Regions from separate parts of the Citrobacter sp. GW821-FHT07H02 genome, predicted to be linked through region 1. Evidence: predicted binding sites of a transcription regulator. Region 1 holds the regulator's gene; the other holds the start of a gene.
The links. The regulator PurR, encoded in region 1, represses purine synthesis genes. The targets are predictions, from matches to a motif close to CANGCAAACGTTTGCNTG.

Region 1 (7,563 bases):
TGGACTCGCTCGCCTGCGACTGCATCCAATACCCCAATCCTGCGAGCGCAACGGTCGATAACATGACGCTGGTGGTGGTCAGCAACGGTGTGCTGATTAACCAGGAGACGACCAGACTGGCCAGGAAACAGAGACCCAACTGCAGTGAATTCTGCAATGCTGCGGCACGCCCGGTGGCTTGTGGGAATGGGCGCAATGCCTGAGCCACAACAATAGGGTAGATCGCGCCGTTGGCGATAGCCATGACACAGAAGGGGATCAGAATTTCGGTCAGCGATACATGGCTAATAAAACTGGTCGCCCAGGTCGCGACGACGCTCAATGCGAAGATGACCAATAACCAGGGTAACAGCTGTTGCCCCTGCCATTTTTGTAACGCTGCGCGGCAACCGTACCCACCGATCAGGAAGGCGATGGTTTGCGGAACATAACTGAGACCAATCACTGCGGGGCTATAACCCATTTCACTAAGGATGAACGGCGAACCGGTTAACCATGCAAAGAAGCTGGCGGAACAGGCTGCGTAAATCAGCACGTTCCCACGATAGGCTTTCGAACGCAGCAGGGTAGTGAACGTCAGTTTATCCTGACTATCGTCACGTGCTTTTGCGGTGGGTTTTAAACGCAGGGCGGGCAGCATCAGGATCAGCGTAATCACAAACAGCGTGGCGAAAATGGCCTGCCAGGAAAAATGCGCGAGGATCCAACTGCCTAACAATGGCGCAAGCGCAGGCGACAACCCGACCAACGGCATGATGGTGGCAAAAATACGGTTAACTTTTTGCGACGGGTAGTAATCCGTCACCAGTGCCTGCCAGACAACAGCAGCAGCACACACGCCAATGGCCTGGATAAAGCGCAGAACCAGCAAGCCTGTTGCACTTTCTACCCACAGCATACCCAGACTTCCGAGGGCGAAGATCGACAAACCGAGCAATAGTATGGGCTTACGACCGTAACGATCGGATAGCGGACCCCAGGCGAGCTGGGCGATGGCGAACCCGGCTAAGAACAGGCTCAGACTGGCGCTGACGGCAGAGGCAGGTGTCTGCAAATCGGCCTGAATGGCAGCAAATGCAGGTAAGTACATATCTGTTGCCAGAAAACCCAGTACGCTGAGACCCGCCAGCCAGACTAAAAACCCTTTTCCCGGTTGCATAATACATTCTCTTTTTTTATCAGTAAGACATTGCCGCAGAGTGTAGGGAGTGAAATTCCTGTTGTGAAACGCTAATATTTGTCTACTGAATTCAAATTTTTTGTAGGCAGAATATGTGGTCAGAATATTCCCTTGAAGTTGTTGATGCTGTCGCGCGCAATGGTAGCTTCAGTTCCGCCGCCCAGGAACTGCATCGCGTGCCCTCGGCCGTCAGCTACACCGTACGTCAACTGGAAGAGTGGCTGGCGGTTCCCCTGTTTGAACGACGCCACCGGGATGTGGAATTGACGCCCGCCGGCGCCTGGTTTTTAAAAGAAGGCCGCTCTGTTATCAAAAAAATGCAGATCACCCGCCAGCAGTGCCAACAGATTGCGAATGGCTGGCGAGGGCAACTGCCTATCGCGGTAGATAATATTGTGCGACCAGAACGCACCCGGCAGATGATTGTCGACTTCTATCGCCACTTTGATGACGTCGAGCTGATCGTTTCTCAGGAGGTGTTTAACGGCGTCTGGGATGCGCTTTCCGACGGACGCGTGGAACTGGCCATTGGGGCGACGCAGGCGATCCCCGTCGGCGGGCGCTATACCTTTCGCGATATGGGAATGTTGAGCTGGAGCTGCGTGGTGGCAAGTCATCATCCCCTGGCGGCGATGCCCGGACCCTTGAGTGATGATACGTTGCGCAACTGGCCGTCGCTGGTCCGTGAAGACACGTCACGGACACTGCCTAAACGTATCACCTGGCTGCTGGACAACCAAAAGCGCGTGATCGTACCGGATTGGGAATCGTCAGCAACCTGTCTTTCCGCCGGGTTATGTGTCGGGATGGTGCCTACGCATTTTGCAAAACCGTGGGTCGACAGTGGCAAATGGGTCGCGTTGACCCTGGAGAATCCATTCCCGGATGCAGCATGCTGCCTGACCTGGCAGCAAAATGACACGTCGCCCGCATTAGCCTGGCTGCTAGAGTATTTAGGCGACAGTGAAACGCTGAATAAAGAGTGGTTGCGAGAACCTGAAGAGGTTCCCGCCGGGGAAGCTTAACGACGATAGTCGCGGAACGGACCATCCGCAACCGAACGACGTTCGATCAGTCGCGGGTGGACTTCAATAGACTGCGACTCTTCACGCTTGTTGACGATACGGTCTAACAACATATTAAAGGCCGTTTCACCCAGTGAGTCTTTCGGTTGGTGAATAGTGGTCAGTGCGGGTGTGAAATAGCGCGCGTTACGCACATTGTCATAACCGATCACCGAAATATCCTGCGGTACGCGCAAACCCATTTCGTCAGCAGCGCAGAGCGCCCCCATTGCCATGATGTCGCCACCGCAGAATACCGCAGTAGGGCGATGGGTCTGAGAGAGGATTTGCTGCATTGCACGATAACCAGACTCAGGTTCAAAATCGCCCTGTACAATCCAGTTTTCCGGGACTTTTATCAGCGCTTCGTCCATCGCCTTCATAAAGCCCGCCAGGCGGCCAGCCCCCGTGTTACGCTCCATCGGGCCAGGAATGACGCCTATCTCACGATGACCGCGTTCCACCAGATAACGACCGGCCATATAACCGCCTTCGAACGCGTTATCAATGACCGTATCGGTAAAGTCAGCCTTCGCTTCGCCCCAATCCATAACCACCATTGGAATATGGCGATACTCTTCAAGCATGGAGAGCAGAGACTCTGGATATTCCGAACACATAACCAGCAGACCATCCACACGCTTTTGCGCCATCATGGAAAGGTAGGCCCGTTGTTTTTCAAGATTATTCCAGGCATTGCCAAGGATCAGGGTGTAGCCTTTCTGGAAGCAGTTTTTCTCAACGGCTTCAATAATTTCAGCGAAATAGGCGGCTTCACTGCTGGTTGCCAGCAGACCGATAGATTTGGTGTGATTCACCTTCAGGCTGCGGGCGACGGCACTCGGGGAGTAGTGCAATTCTTTGATTGCTGCCCAGACAGCATTGCGAGTCTCTTCTGCGACAAAACGCGTTTTGTTAATTACATGTGATACGGTTGTAGTGGAAACGTTTGCTCGCTTCGCTACATCTTTAATTGTTGCCATTACATTTCACTCCAGACCATATCCAAACTCCTGAAAATACTGTAGGTAAACGTTTGCCTTTACACACCCTTATCGCAACATCAGGGTTGCGGCACGCCGGGAAAACGACACGAAACGTCAGGAGGGGGTCAATGGCCGGTACGCTAATCAAGTAAGCGTGGAATTTTGTCTGATCTTGACGAAAAGGGGAAGAGTTAAAAGTGGTTATCAATATAAATCCTGGGAGATTTTTACATCCAAGTGTGTAAAAATGCGCAATATCACTTTTTGTGTGGGAATAAAAAGGAGCAAATTTGATGAGCACCGATCTGAAGTTTTCGTTAGTAACCACTATTATTGTTCTGGGCCTGATCGTAGCGGGTGGTCTGACCGCCGCACTGCACTGATTTACCGTGAGGGAGCATGCTCTCCCTCATCTCGTTACCCCTTCATTGTTACTAAATCAGCAAAAGTCTTTTGCCATTCTGTTAACTTTATTATTTTTGTGATTGATGTCATGCTTTTGGCTCTTATCGGGTGTCGCTTCGCGGCACGCTGCAGCGGAGTCAACGTATGAAAATCAATTACCCCTTACTGGCGCTTGCGATTGGCGCATTTGGTATTGGGACCACGGAATTCTCTCCGATGGGGCTGTTGCCCGTCATTGCGCATGGCGTGAATGTCTCCATTCCCGCCGCCGGAATGCTCATCAGCGCCTATGCGGTGGGTGTGATGGTGGGCGCGCCGTTGATGACCCTGTTGCTATCGCACCGTGCTCGTCGTAATGCGCTGATTTTTTTGATGGCCATTTTTACGCTGGGCAACGTCCTGTCGGCCATTGCGCCGGATTACACCACCTTGATGCTATCGCGCATTTTGACCAGTCTTAATCACGGCGCGTTTTTCGGATTGGGTTCGGTCGTGGCGGCCAGGGTAGTGCCGAAGCATAAACAGGCCAGCGCCGTGGCGACGATGTTTATGGGACTGACCATTGCAAACATCGGCGGCGTGCCTGCGGCCACATGGCTTGGGGAAACCATTGGCTGGCGGATGTCCTTTTTAGCGACCGCTGGACTTGGGGTGATCGCGATGCTCAGTTTATTCTTCTCTCTGCCGAAAGGTGGCGCAGGGGAACGGCCGGACGTGCGTAAAGAACTGGCTGTCTTGCTGCGTCCACCGGTCCTTTCTGCGCTGCTGACCACCGTGCTGGGCGCGGGGGCAATGTTCACCCTCTACACCTATATTTCACCCGTTCTGCAAAACATTGCCCATGCCACACCGGCATTTGTCACCGCGATGTTAGTTTTGATCGGCGTTGGGTTTTCGATCGGCAACTATTTTGGCGGCAAACTGGCCGATCGTTCCGTCAACGGTACGCTGAAAGGTTTCTTACTGCTGCTTATGGTCATCATGCTGGCCATTCCTTTCCTGGCGCGTAACGATCTGGGCGCTGCGTTCAGTATGGTGGTGTGGGGCGCGGCAACATTTGCCGTCGTACCGCCTTTGCAGATGCGCGTGATGCGTGTCGCCAGTGAAGCGCCGGGGTTGTCTTCGTCGGTGAATATCGGGGCATTTAACCTTGGCAATGCGTTAGGCGCGGCGGCAGGCGGCGCGGTGATTTCCGGCGGTCTGGGGTATAGCTTTGTTCCGGTGATGGGCGCCATTGTGGCAGGGCTGGCGTTATTGCTGGTCTTTGTGTCAGCGAGAAGGCAACCTGAAACGGCCTATGTCGCCAACTAAACGATTGAGTTGAAAATAAAAACGCAGAAGGAAACCCTTCTGCGTTGTCGTATTTACGCCGCGAAGTTCTTCGCAACGAATTCCCAGTTTACCAGCGCCCAGAAATGCTCCAGGTAGCCAGGACGGGCATTACGGTAGTCGATGTAGTAAGCATGTTCCCACACATCAACGGTCATCAGCGGGGTGGCATCCGTGGTCAGCGGGGTGCCCGCGTTGGACGTAGAAACGATAGCCAGTTTGCCATCAGCCCCTTTTACCAGCCAGGTCCAGCCAGAACCGAAGTTTTTAATCGCAGCATCGGTGAACTGTGCTTTGAATTCAGCAAAGCTACCGAAGGACGCGGCGATAGCGTCAGCCAGTTTACCGGTTGGTTCGCCGCCCGCGTTCGGGGCCAGGCAGTTCCAGTAGAACGTGTGGTTCCAGACCTGGGCTGCGTTATTGAATACGCCACCTTCTGAACTACGAACGATCTCTTCCAGCGATTTACCTTCAAAGGCGGTACCTTTGATCAGGTTATTGAGATTCGTCACATAGGTTTGATGATGTTTGCCGTAGTGGTATTCCAGCGTTTCAGCGGAAATGTGTGGTGCCAGCGCGTCTTTGGCATACGGTAATGCAGGTAATTCGAACGACATTGCTTCTCTCCTTATTATTAATATGGGTACGTACAATAGCCCTAAAGTACGTAAGGATAGGGTAGCAAATTGAAAGGTGATGCAAAAGAAGAACTTACCCTGTTGCGTAAACAACAGGGTAAGAGATTAACGAATGGTTTTTGGCGTCATGACGCGGCGGGCGCCGACATAGTGGCGTTGCCAGTAATCTTCGCTCAATGAGGTTATCTGAATTTCCTGCCCTGAACGGGGGGACTGGATAAATTTACCATTGCCGACATACACGCCGACGTGATCAGCCGTACCGCGCCCCTGGGTCCGGAAGAAGACCAGATCGCCATTCTTCAGTTCATCACGCTCAATCGGTGAGGCATCGCGTAGGTGGTACATTTCATTTGCCGTACGCGGAATACGGAACTTCACCAGATCTTTATAGGCGTACCAGACCAGACCGCTGCAATCAAAACCGGTACGTGGCGACGTGCCGCCCCAGTGATACGGTTTACCAATCTGATTCATCAATGTGGACATTGCCGTTTTGGTCGCTTTCTGTACCCTGACCTTATGCGCATCGGCAAGCGAAGCTGGTGCGGTCTCTTTCACCTTCACACAATGGGGCTTGCGGCCTTTGCGTGGCGTGCATTTTTCGCTCCAGGTGACGGAGGCTGTTTTTGCGGTTGTGGAAGAGACACGGCGATGTGCATTTTTAGTGGTTTTCGCTGGCGAGGTCGTGTGCTTTTTGGACGAAGAGGCCGTTTTTACGCTGGTTTTGTTAACGGCTTTTTTGACGGTTTTCTGACTGGTTTTGGTTGTTTTTTTACTGGCCGTCGCGTTCTTATGTTTATCTGCCGTTTTCGTTACGTGAGAAACAGCAGGCGTCTCCCTGGTTTGCCGGGAAGCATTAGCCGGGGATGTGAAAGAGAGTGTGGAAAAAAGCAAAGCACAGAGCGTGATCGAAATTCGGTTTATTCGCGCCACTGAGCAGTCCTCTGGTTAATGCAGGCGGCTATCATGCCTGCGTGTGATTTACAAAACCTGTCGATTCTAATCCATAAAAGCACAGAAAGTTAATCGCTTTTATCATCTAAAACCCCATTTCGTAAGCGACTGCAAAAAAAATCAACAGCTCGTACTAAAAATGGTCAGCGGAGAGTCCAGGGCGTGTTGTTTTACAGGATAAGGAATATAGAGAATGCAACTTATCGCGCCAGGGGATAAAATAGTAAAGCGTAATGAAAATGTTATTTTCCGTTGCCAGTCTGACCCGCTACAATGTCAGACTACTGCCGTAAAAGAAGTTAAAGGAAGCAAGACAATGAGCACCACTATCGAAAAAATCCAGCGCCAGATCGCTGAAAACCCGATTCTCCTGTACATGAAAGGTTCTCCAAAACTGCCAAGCTGCGGTTTCTCCGCACAGGCTGTCCAGGCGTTGTCTGCCTGTGGCGAGCGTTTTGCCTATGTTGATATCCTGCAAAACCCGGATATTCGAGCGGAATTACCGAAATATGCAAACTGGCCAACTTTCCCGCAACTGTGGGTTGATGGCGAACTGGTTGGCGGCTGTGATATTTTGATCGAAATGTACCAGCGCGGTGAGTTGCAGCAACTGATTAAAGAAACTGCAGCGAAATACAAAACCGAAGAACCTGATGCTGAGTAATCAGCGGAAATAAAAAAAGCGACCATTCTCTGGTCGCTTTTTTTATGGGCTCGATCGCCTGATGAAAGTGATTAAGCGTCTTCCGGTTGCGGTAGTGGCCACCCGCCAAGGCGTTTCCAACGGTTCACGATTTCGCAAAACAGGATAGCGGTGCGTTCGGTGTCATAGAGGGCGGAGTGCGCCTGGGTGCCATCAAACTCCATACCTGCTGCCAGACAGGCTTTTGACAACACGGTTTGCCCCAGCGCCAGACCGCTGAGTGCTGCAGTATCGAAGGTCACGAAGGGATGGAACGGATTACGCTTCAACGATGCGCGTTCCGCCGCTGCCATCATAAAAC
Region 2 (7,563 bases), on a different contig from region 1:
AGAAATGCCGTCCGGGCATGTTTGAGTATCAACTGGAAGGGGAGATTCATCACGAATTTACGCGTCACGGCGCGCGTTATCCTTCCTATAACACCATTGTTGGCAGTGGCGCAAATGGCTGCATCCTGCATTACACCGAGAATGAAAGTGAAATGCGCGATGGCTCGCTGGTGTTGATTGACGCCGGATGCGAATACAAAGGGTATGCCGGGGATATCACACGAACCTTCCCGGTCAACGGCAAGTTCACCTCCGCCCAGCGCGAGATCTACGACATTGTGCTGGCGTCGCTGGAAACCAGTTTGCGCCTGTACCGCCCGGGCACCTCCATTCAGGAAGTGACCGGCGAGGTGGTGCGCATTATGGTAACTGGCCTGGTGAAACTGGGCATCCTGAAGGGCGAAATCGATCAACTGATCGCCGATAACGCCCATCGACCTTTCTTTATGCATGGCCTGAGCCACTGGCTGGGGCTGGATGTGCATGATGTCGGCACCTATGGTAAGGATCGCTCCCGTCTGCTTGAGCCGGGTATGGTTCTGACCGTGGAGCCAGGTCTCTACATCGCACCGGATGCTGACGTACCGGAAGCGTATCGCGGTATTGGTATCCGAATTGAAGACGACATCGTCATCACACAAACCGGTAACGAAAACCTGACCGCCAGCGTAGTGAAAAAAGCCGACGACATCGAAGCCTTAATGGCTGCGGCGCGCCAACAATGAGCGTGATTATCGTAGGCGGCGGGATGGCTGGGGCGACGCTGGCGCTGGCAATCTCTCAATTGAGTCATGGCAAGTTGCCGGTGCATCTGATTGAAGCGACGGCGCCTGAAGCCCAGGATCACCCGGGTTTCGACGCCCGGGCGATCGCCCTGGCGGCAGGCACCTGTCAGCAACTGGCGCGGATGGGTATCTGGCAGGCGATCGCCGATTGCGCAACGGCCATCAATACCGTTCACGTTAGCGATCGCGGGCATGCCGGGTTTGTGACTCTGGATGCGCAGGATTATCGTATTGCGGCGTTAGGACAGGTCGTTGAGTTGCACGATGTCGGTCAGCGCTTGTTCGGACTGTTGCGCAAAGCGCCGGGCGTGACGTTGCATTGCCCTGATCGCGTCGCCACGGTCTCGCGCACGCAGGAGCAGGTCAATGTCACGCTAGAAAACGGTGATGTGATTACCGGCGACGTCCTGGTTGCGGCTGATGGCACGCGTTCTGCGCTGGCAACGGCCTGCGGTGTGGACTGGCAGCAAACGCCATACGAACAGTTAGCGGTGATCGCCAACGTGGCTGTCTCTGTGCCCCATGAAGGTCGTGCGTTTGAGCGCTTTACCCAGCATGGTCCACTGGCGATGTTGCCAATGTCCGGGGAGCGTTGCTCACTGGTGTGGTGCCATCCGCTTGAGCGACGTGATGAGGTGATGGCCTGGTCTGATGAACAGTTTTGCCGTGAATTGCAGAGCGCATTTGGCTGGCGACTGGGACGTATTACCCAGGCGGGGAAACGCAGTGCCTATCCTCTTTCGCTGACGACGGCGGTCAAAGCCGTCACCCATCGTACGGTGCTGGTGGGAAATGCCGCGCAGACACTGCACCCTATCGCAGGACAAGGGTTTAATCTTGGATTACGCGATGTGATGAGCCTTGCCGAAACGCTGACCCAGGCATGGCAAGCAGGCGAAGACGTCGGCGAATATCGCGTGCTGTCGCGTTATCAACAGCGTCGACAGGCAGACCGTGAAACAACAATTGGTGTGACGAACAGTCTGGTTTATCTGTTTGCCAATCACTGGGCGCCGTTGGTTGTCGGACGCAATGTCGGGTTGATGGCAATGGAATTATTGACACCGGCACGCGATGTGCTGGCGGAGCGGACCCTGGGTTGGGTAGCGCGTTAAATATGACCTGTAGGCCGCAGAACCCAGTAGGCCTGATAAGCGTAGCGCCATCGGGCAACTAACAATGCCGGATGGCGGCTTCGCCTTATCCGGCCTACGGTTTTTGAGAGTCCCATTTTCGAGGAGCAAACAGTGCAAAGTGTTGATGTAGCTATTGTGGGTGGAGGCATGGTAGGTCTGGCCGTCGCCTGCGGCTTACAGGGTAGCGGTTTACGGGTCGCCGTGCTGGAACAGCATGTCCCTCAGCCACTGGAAAATGATGCTCCACCGGCGCTTCGCGTGTCGGCCATTAATGCTGCCAGCGAAAAATTGCTCACGCGTCTCGGCGTGTGGTCAGATATTGTTGCCCGTCGGGCCAGCTGCTATCACGGCATGGAAGTCTGGGACAAAGACAGCTTTGGACGCATTGCGTTCGATGATAAAAGTATGGGCTACAGCCATCTTGGGCATATCGTTGAAAATACGGTGATCCACTATGCTCTGTGGCAAAAAGCGCAGCAATCCTCGGATGTTACTCTGATGGCCCCCGCAGAACTGCAGCAGGTGGCCTGGGGGGAAAATGAAACGTTTCTGACCCTGAAAGACGGCACGATGTTAACCGCTCGCCTGGTGGTTGGAGCGGACGGCGCGAACTCCTGGCTGCGCAGCAAAGCAGATATTCCGCTGACCTTCTGGGACTATCGCCATCATGCGCTGGTCGCAACCATTCGTACCGAAGAGGCGCATGATGCCGTTGCACGCCAGGCGTTTCATGGCGAAGGTATTCTCGCGTTTTTGCCCCTCGTCGACCCGCATCTCTGCTCTATTGTCTGGTCGCTTTCGCCACAAGAGGCTGAGCGGATGCAACATGCGAGCGAAGAGGAATTCAACCGGGCATTGAATATTGCGTTTGATAACCGGTTGGGGTTGTGTCGCGTGGAAAGCGAACGCCAGGTATTCCCGCTGACGGGGCGCTATGCGCGCCAGTTTGCCGCCCATCGTCTGGCACTGGTCGGCGATGCCGCCCATACCATCCATCCGCTGGCGGGGCAGGGGGTTAACCTCGGCTTTATGGATGCTGCGGAACTTATCGATGAACTGAAGCGTTTGCAGCGTCAGGGCAAAGATATCGGTCAGTATCTGTATTTGCGTCGTTACGAGCGCAGCCGTAAGCACAGTGCCGCCATGATGCTGGCAGGTATGCAAGGTTTTCGCGAGCTGTTTGCTGGGGAGAATCCGGCGAAGAAATTGCTGCGCGATATTGGTCTGAAACTGGCCGATACCCTCCCTGGTGTAAAACCGCAACTTATCCGTCAGGCAATGGGGTTGAATGATTTACCTGAGTGGCTTCGTTAACAAATCCCCCCGCTTCTAAGAGTTTGAGACCCGTCACACTTTCTTCTCCCGGCCTTCGCGCCGGGGGACTTACCTCATTTGAAATAATCTAATTCCACGCTGTTTTTCGCATTAGATTTTTTTATATCACTATTTTCTCTAGTCTCGATTTTTGACATTTTTTTAGAATTTAATATCGATTCAGTCGGTTTTTTTCGCCTGTGATTTGTGTGTTATAGGCGTGTTAATTATATTTTTGGTTTTTTGTTCTGTGGTCTGCTTTGCCATTTTTTGGCATAAGCTAATGTGATAGTTAATTTTACCTTATGGTTAAGCGTCAGTTTCGGTGGTAAGTTCAATGGAAAAGAGAACGTTTGCGTTGAGGCCATGACGTGGCTTCGATGACGGGTTTCGTGGCGTAAATTTCATCACGAAATGGTTGCAAGCCCTGCTTATTCAACGAGGAAAAGATGGCTCAACAGACTCCTTTGTACGAACAACACACGTTATGTGGCGCACGAATGGTCGATTTTCATGGCTGGATGATGCCGCTGCATTACGGTTCCCAGCTCGATGAGCATCATGCTGTGCGCACCGATGCCGGTATGTTTGATGTTTCGCATATGACGATTGTCGATCTGCGAGGCAGCCGCACCCGGGAGTTTTTGCGTTATCTGCTGGCAAATGACGTGGCAAAGCTAACGAAGAGCGGGAAAGCCCTCTACTCCGGTATGCTTAATGCCTCGGGCGGCGTGATAGATGACCTTATCGTCTACTACTTCACTGAAGATTTCTTCCGCCTCGTTGTTAACTCCGCCACCCGCGAAAAAGACCTCTCCTGGATTTCCCAACACGCTGAACCTTATGCCATCGACATTACCGTCCGTGACGATCTGTCGTTGATCGCCGTACAGGGACCAAACGGGCAGGCTAAAGCCGCCGCGTTGTTTACCGAAGAACAGCGTCGCGCAGTCGACGGGATGAAACCGTTCTTTGGTGTCCAGGCGGGCGATCTCTTCATTGCGACAACCGGTTATACCGGTGAAGCGGGCTATGAAATCGCCATGCCAAATGAAAAGGCGGCAGATTTCTGGCGTGCGCTGGTGGAAGCTGGCGTGAAACCGTGTGGTCTGGGTGCGCGTGATACGTTGCGTCTGGAAGCTGGCATGAACCTGTACAGCCAGGAGATGGACGAAAGCATTTCTCCATTAGCCGCCAACATGGGCTGGACCATTGCCTGGGAACCGACTGACCGTGATTTCATCGGTCGCGAAGCGCTGGAAACGCAGCGTGAAAAAGGGCACGAGCAGTTGGTCGGTCTGATCATGACGGAAAAAGGCGTGTTGCGTAATGAGTTGCCGGTTCGTTTTATCGATGCACAGGGCAACACGCAGGAAGGCATTATCACCAGCGGCACGTTCTCTCCGACGCTGGGCTACAGCATTGCGCTGGCGCGTGTGCCAGCAGGCATTGGTGAAACGGCGATTGTGCAAATCCGTAACCGCGAGATGCCGGTAAAAGTAACGAAACCTGTTTTTGTGCGTAACGGCAAAGCCGTCGCGTGATTCATCCTTTTTTGGAGATTGATTGATGAGCAACGTACCTGCAGAACTGAAATACAGCAAAGAACACGAATGGCTGCGTAAAGAAGCGGACGGTACTTACACCGTGGGCATTACCGAGCACGCTCAGGAACTGTTGGGCGACATGGTGTTTGTCGATCTGCCAGACGTCGGCAGCACCGTTAGCGCAGGCGATGATTGCGCGGTCGCTGAGTCCGTCAAAGCCGCCTCTGATATTTATGCACCGGTGGGGGGCGAGATCGTGGCCGTTAACGACGCGCTCAGCGACTCTCCGGAGCTTATCAACAGCGAACCGTATGCGGGTGGCTGGATTTTCAAAATCAAAGCCAACGACGCGAGCGAAATCGACGCGCTGCTGGATGCCACTGCATACGAAGCCCTGTTAGAAGACGAGTAATGTTGTGCCGGATGGCACTGCGTTTATCCGGCCTACAGGTCACCGTAGGCCCGGTAAGCGTTAGCGTCACCGGGCAATTGAGTTAGAGACAATCACGATTCACTGCACGTTTCAGGAACCATCGCCCATGACACAGACGTTAAGCCAGCTTGAAAACAGCGGCGCTTTCATTGAACGCCACATCGGACCGGACGCTGAGCAACAGCAAGAAATGCTGAATGCCGTTGGCGCCGAGTCGTTAAACGCGCTGATCGGCCAGATTGTGCCGAAAGATATTCAGCTTGCGACCCCGCCGCAGGTGGGTGAAGCTGCGACCGAATATGCTGCGCTGGCAGAACTCAAAGCTATCGCCAGCCGCAATAAGCGCTTCACGTCTTACATCGGCATGGGCTACACCGCCGTGCAATTGCCGCCGGTTATCCTGCGCAATATGTTAGAAAATCCAGGTTGGTACACCGCGTATACGCCATACCAGCCGGAAGTCTCTCAGGGGCGTCTGGAATCACTGCTGAACTTCCAGCAGGTGACGCTGGATCTGACCGGCCTGGATATGGCCTCTGCGTCTCTGCTTGACGAAGCGACTGCGGCGGCTGAAGCGATGGCAATGGCGAAACGCGTGAGCAAGCTGAAAAACGCTAACCGTTTCTTTGTCGCCTCCGACGTACATCCTCAAACGCTGGACGTAGTTCGCACCCGTGCGGAAACCTTCGGTTTTGATGTGATCGTTGATGATGCCGCAAAAGTGGTTGATCACCAGGATGTGTTTGGCGTGCTGTTACAGCAGGTGGGCACGACCGGGGAAGTACACGACTACAGCGCGCTGATTACTGAGCTGAAGTCGCGCAAAATTGTGGTCAGCGTCGCCGCCGATTTTATGGCGCTGGTTCTGCTGACCGCGCCAGGCAAACAAGGCGCAGATATCGTTTTCGGTTCTGCACAACGCTTTGGTGTGCCGATGGGCTACGGCGGCCCGCATGCGGCATTCTTTGCCGCGAAAGATGAATTCAAACGCTCTATGCCAGGCCGTATTATCGGCGTATCAAAAGATGCGGCGGGCAATACCGCTCTGCGTATGGCGATGCAGACTCGCGAGCAGCATATTCGTCGCGAGAAAGCGAACTCCAATATCTGTACCTCTCAGGTGCTGCTGGCCAACATCGCCAGTCTGTATGCGGTTTATCATGGTCCGGTAGGGCTGAAACGCATTGCAAATCGCATTCATCGCCTGACCGATATTCTGGCAACTGGCCTGCAACAGAAAGGGATGAAGCTGCGTCATGCGCACTACTTTGACACGCTGTGCGTTGAAGTGGCTGATAAAGCTGCGGTGCTGGCGCGCGCGGAAGCGGCAGAAATCAACCTGCGTAGCGATATCCATAATGCAGTAGGCATCACGCTGGATGAAACGACCACCCGTGAAAACGTGCTGGCGTTGTTCTCCGTACTGCTTGGCGATCATCATGGCCTGAATATCGACACGCTGGACAAAGACGTCGCGTATGACAGCCGTTCTATTCAGGACAGCATGTTGCGTGAAGATGATATCCTGACCCATCCGGTGTTTAACCGCTATCACAGCGAAACCGAGATGATGCGTTACATGCACTCTCTGGAACGCAAAGATCTGGCGCTGAATCAGGCGATGATCCCGCTGGGCTCCTGCACCATGAAGCTGAACGCGGCTGCCGAGATGATCCCTATTACCTGGCCGGAATTTGCTGAACTGCATCCTTTCTGCCCGGCGGATCAGGCGGAAGGGTATCATCAGATGATCAGCCAGCTTTCTGAGTGGCTGGTTAAACTGACCGGTTACGACGCCGTGTGCATGCAGCCAAACTCAGGTGCGCAGGGCGAATATGCGGGTCTGCTGGCGATTCGTCATTACCACGAGAGCCGCAACGAAGGGCATCGTGATATCTGCCTGATCCCGGCGTCTGCCCACGGTACTAACCCGGCGTCCGCGCAAATGGCGGGGATGCAGGTCGTCGTTGTCGCGTGTGACAAACAGGGCAACATCGATCTGGCGGATCTGCGTGAGAAAGCGGAACAGCACGGCGACAGCCTCTCCTGCATCATGGTGACGTACCCGTCCACCCACGGCGTGTATGAAGAGACGATCCGTGAAGTGTGCGAAATCGTTCATCAGTTTGGCGGCCAGGTTTACCTTGATGGCGCAAACATGAACGCACAGGTCGGTATCACCACGCCTGGCTTTATCGGCGCAGATGTATCGCACCTCAACCTGCATAAAACCTTCTGCATTCCGCACGGCGGTGGCGGCCCTGGTATGGGTCCTATCGGGGTGAAATCGCATCTGGCGCCGTTTGTGCCAGGTCATAGCGTGGTGCAAATCGAAGGCATGCTGACCC

Region 2: a site for PurR is predicted at 3,578-3,595, ahead of gcvT (glycine cleavage system aminomethyltransferase GcvT). Genes of this name have one in related genera too.

The regions. Positions count from the first base shown of each region.
Region 1 covers NZ_JBWKPZ010000003.1:45,907-53,469, reverse strand. The annotation lists gene punC (purine nucleoside transporter PunC) at 1-1,159, opposite strand, end outside; gene punR (DNA-binding transcriptional activator PunR) at 1,273-2,205, shown strand; gene purR (HTH-type transcriptional repressor PurR) at 2,202-3,227, opposite strand; gene cydH (cytochrome bd-I accessory subunit CydH) at 3,524-3,613, shown strand; gene AC07NP_RS05475 (MFS transporter) at 3,780-4,946, shown strand; gene sodB (superoxide dismutase [Fe]) at 5,000-5,581, opposite strand; gene AC07NP_RS05465 (C40 family peptidase) at 5,708-6,538, opposite strand; gene grxD (monothiol glutaredoxin 4) at 6,876-7,223, shown strand; gene rnt (ribonuclease T) at 7,295-7,563, opposite strand, start outside.
Region 2 covers NZ_JBWKPZ010000011.1:77,406-84,968, forward strand. The annotation lists gene pepP (Xaa-Pro aminopeptidase) at 1-725, shown strand, start outside; gene ubiH (2-octaprenyl-6-methoxyphenyl hydroxylase) at 722-1,900, shown strand; gene ubiI (FAD-dependent 2-octaprenylphenol hydroxylase) at 2,033-3,235, shown strand; gene gcvT (glycine cleavage system aminomethyltransferase GcvT) at 3,685-4,779, shown strand; gene gcvH (glycine cleavage system protein GcvH) at 4,805-5,194, shown strand; gene gcvP (aminomethyl-transferring glycine dehydrogenase) at 5,322-7,563, shown strand, end outside.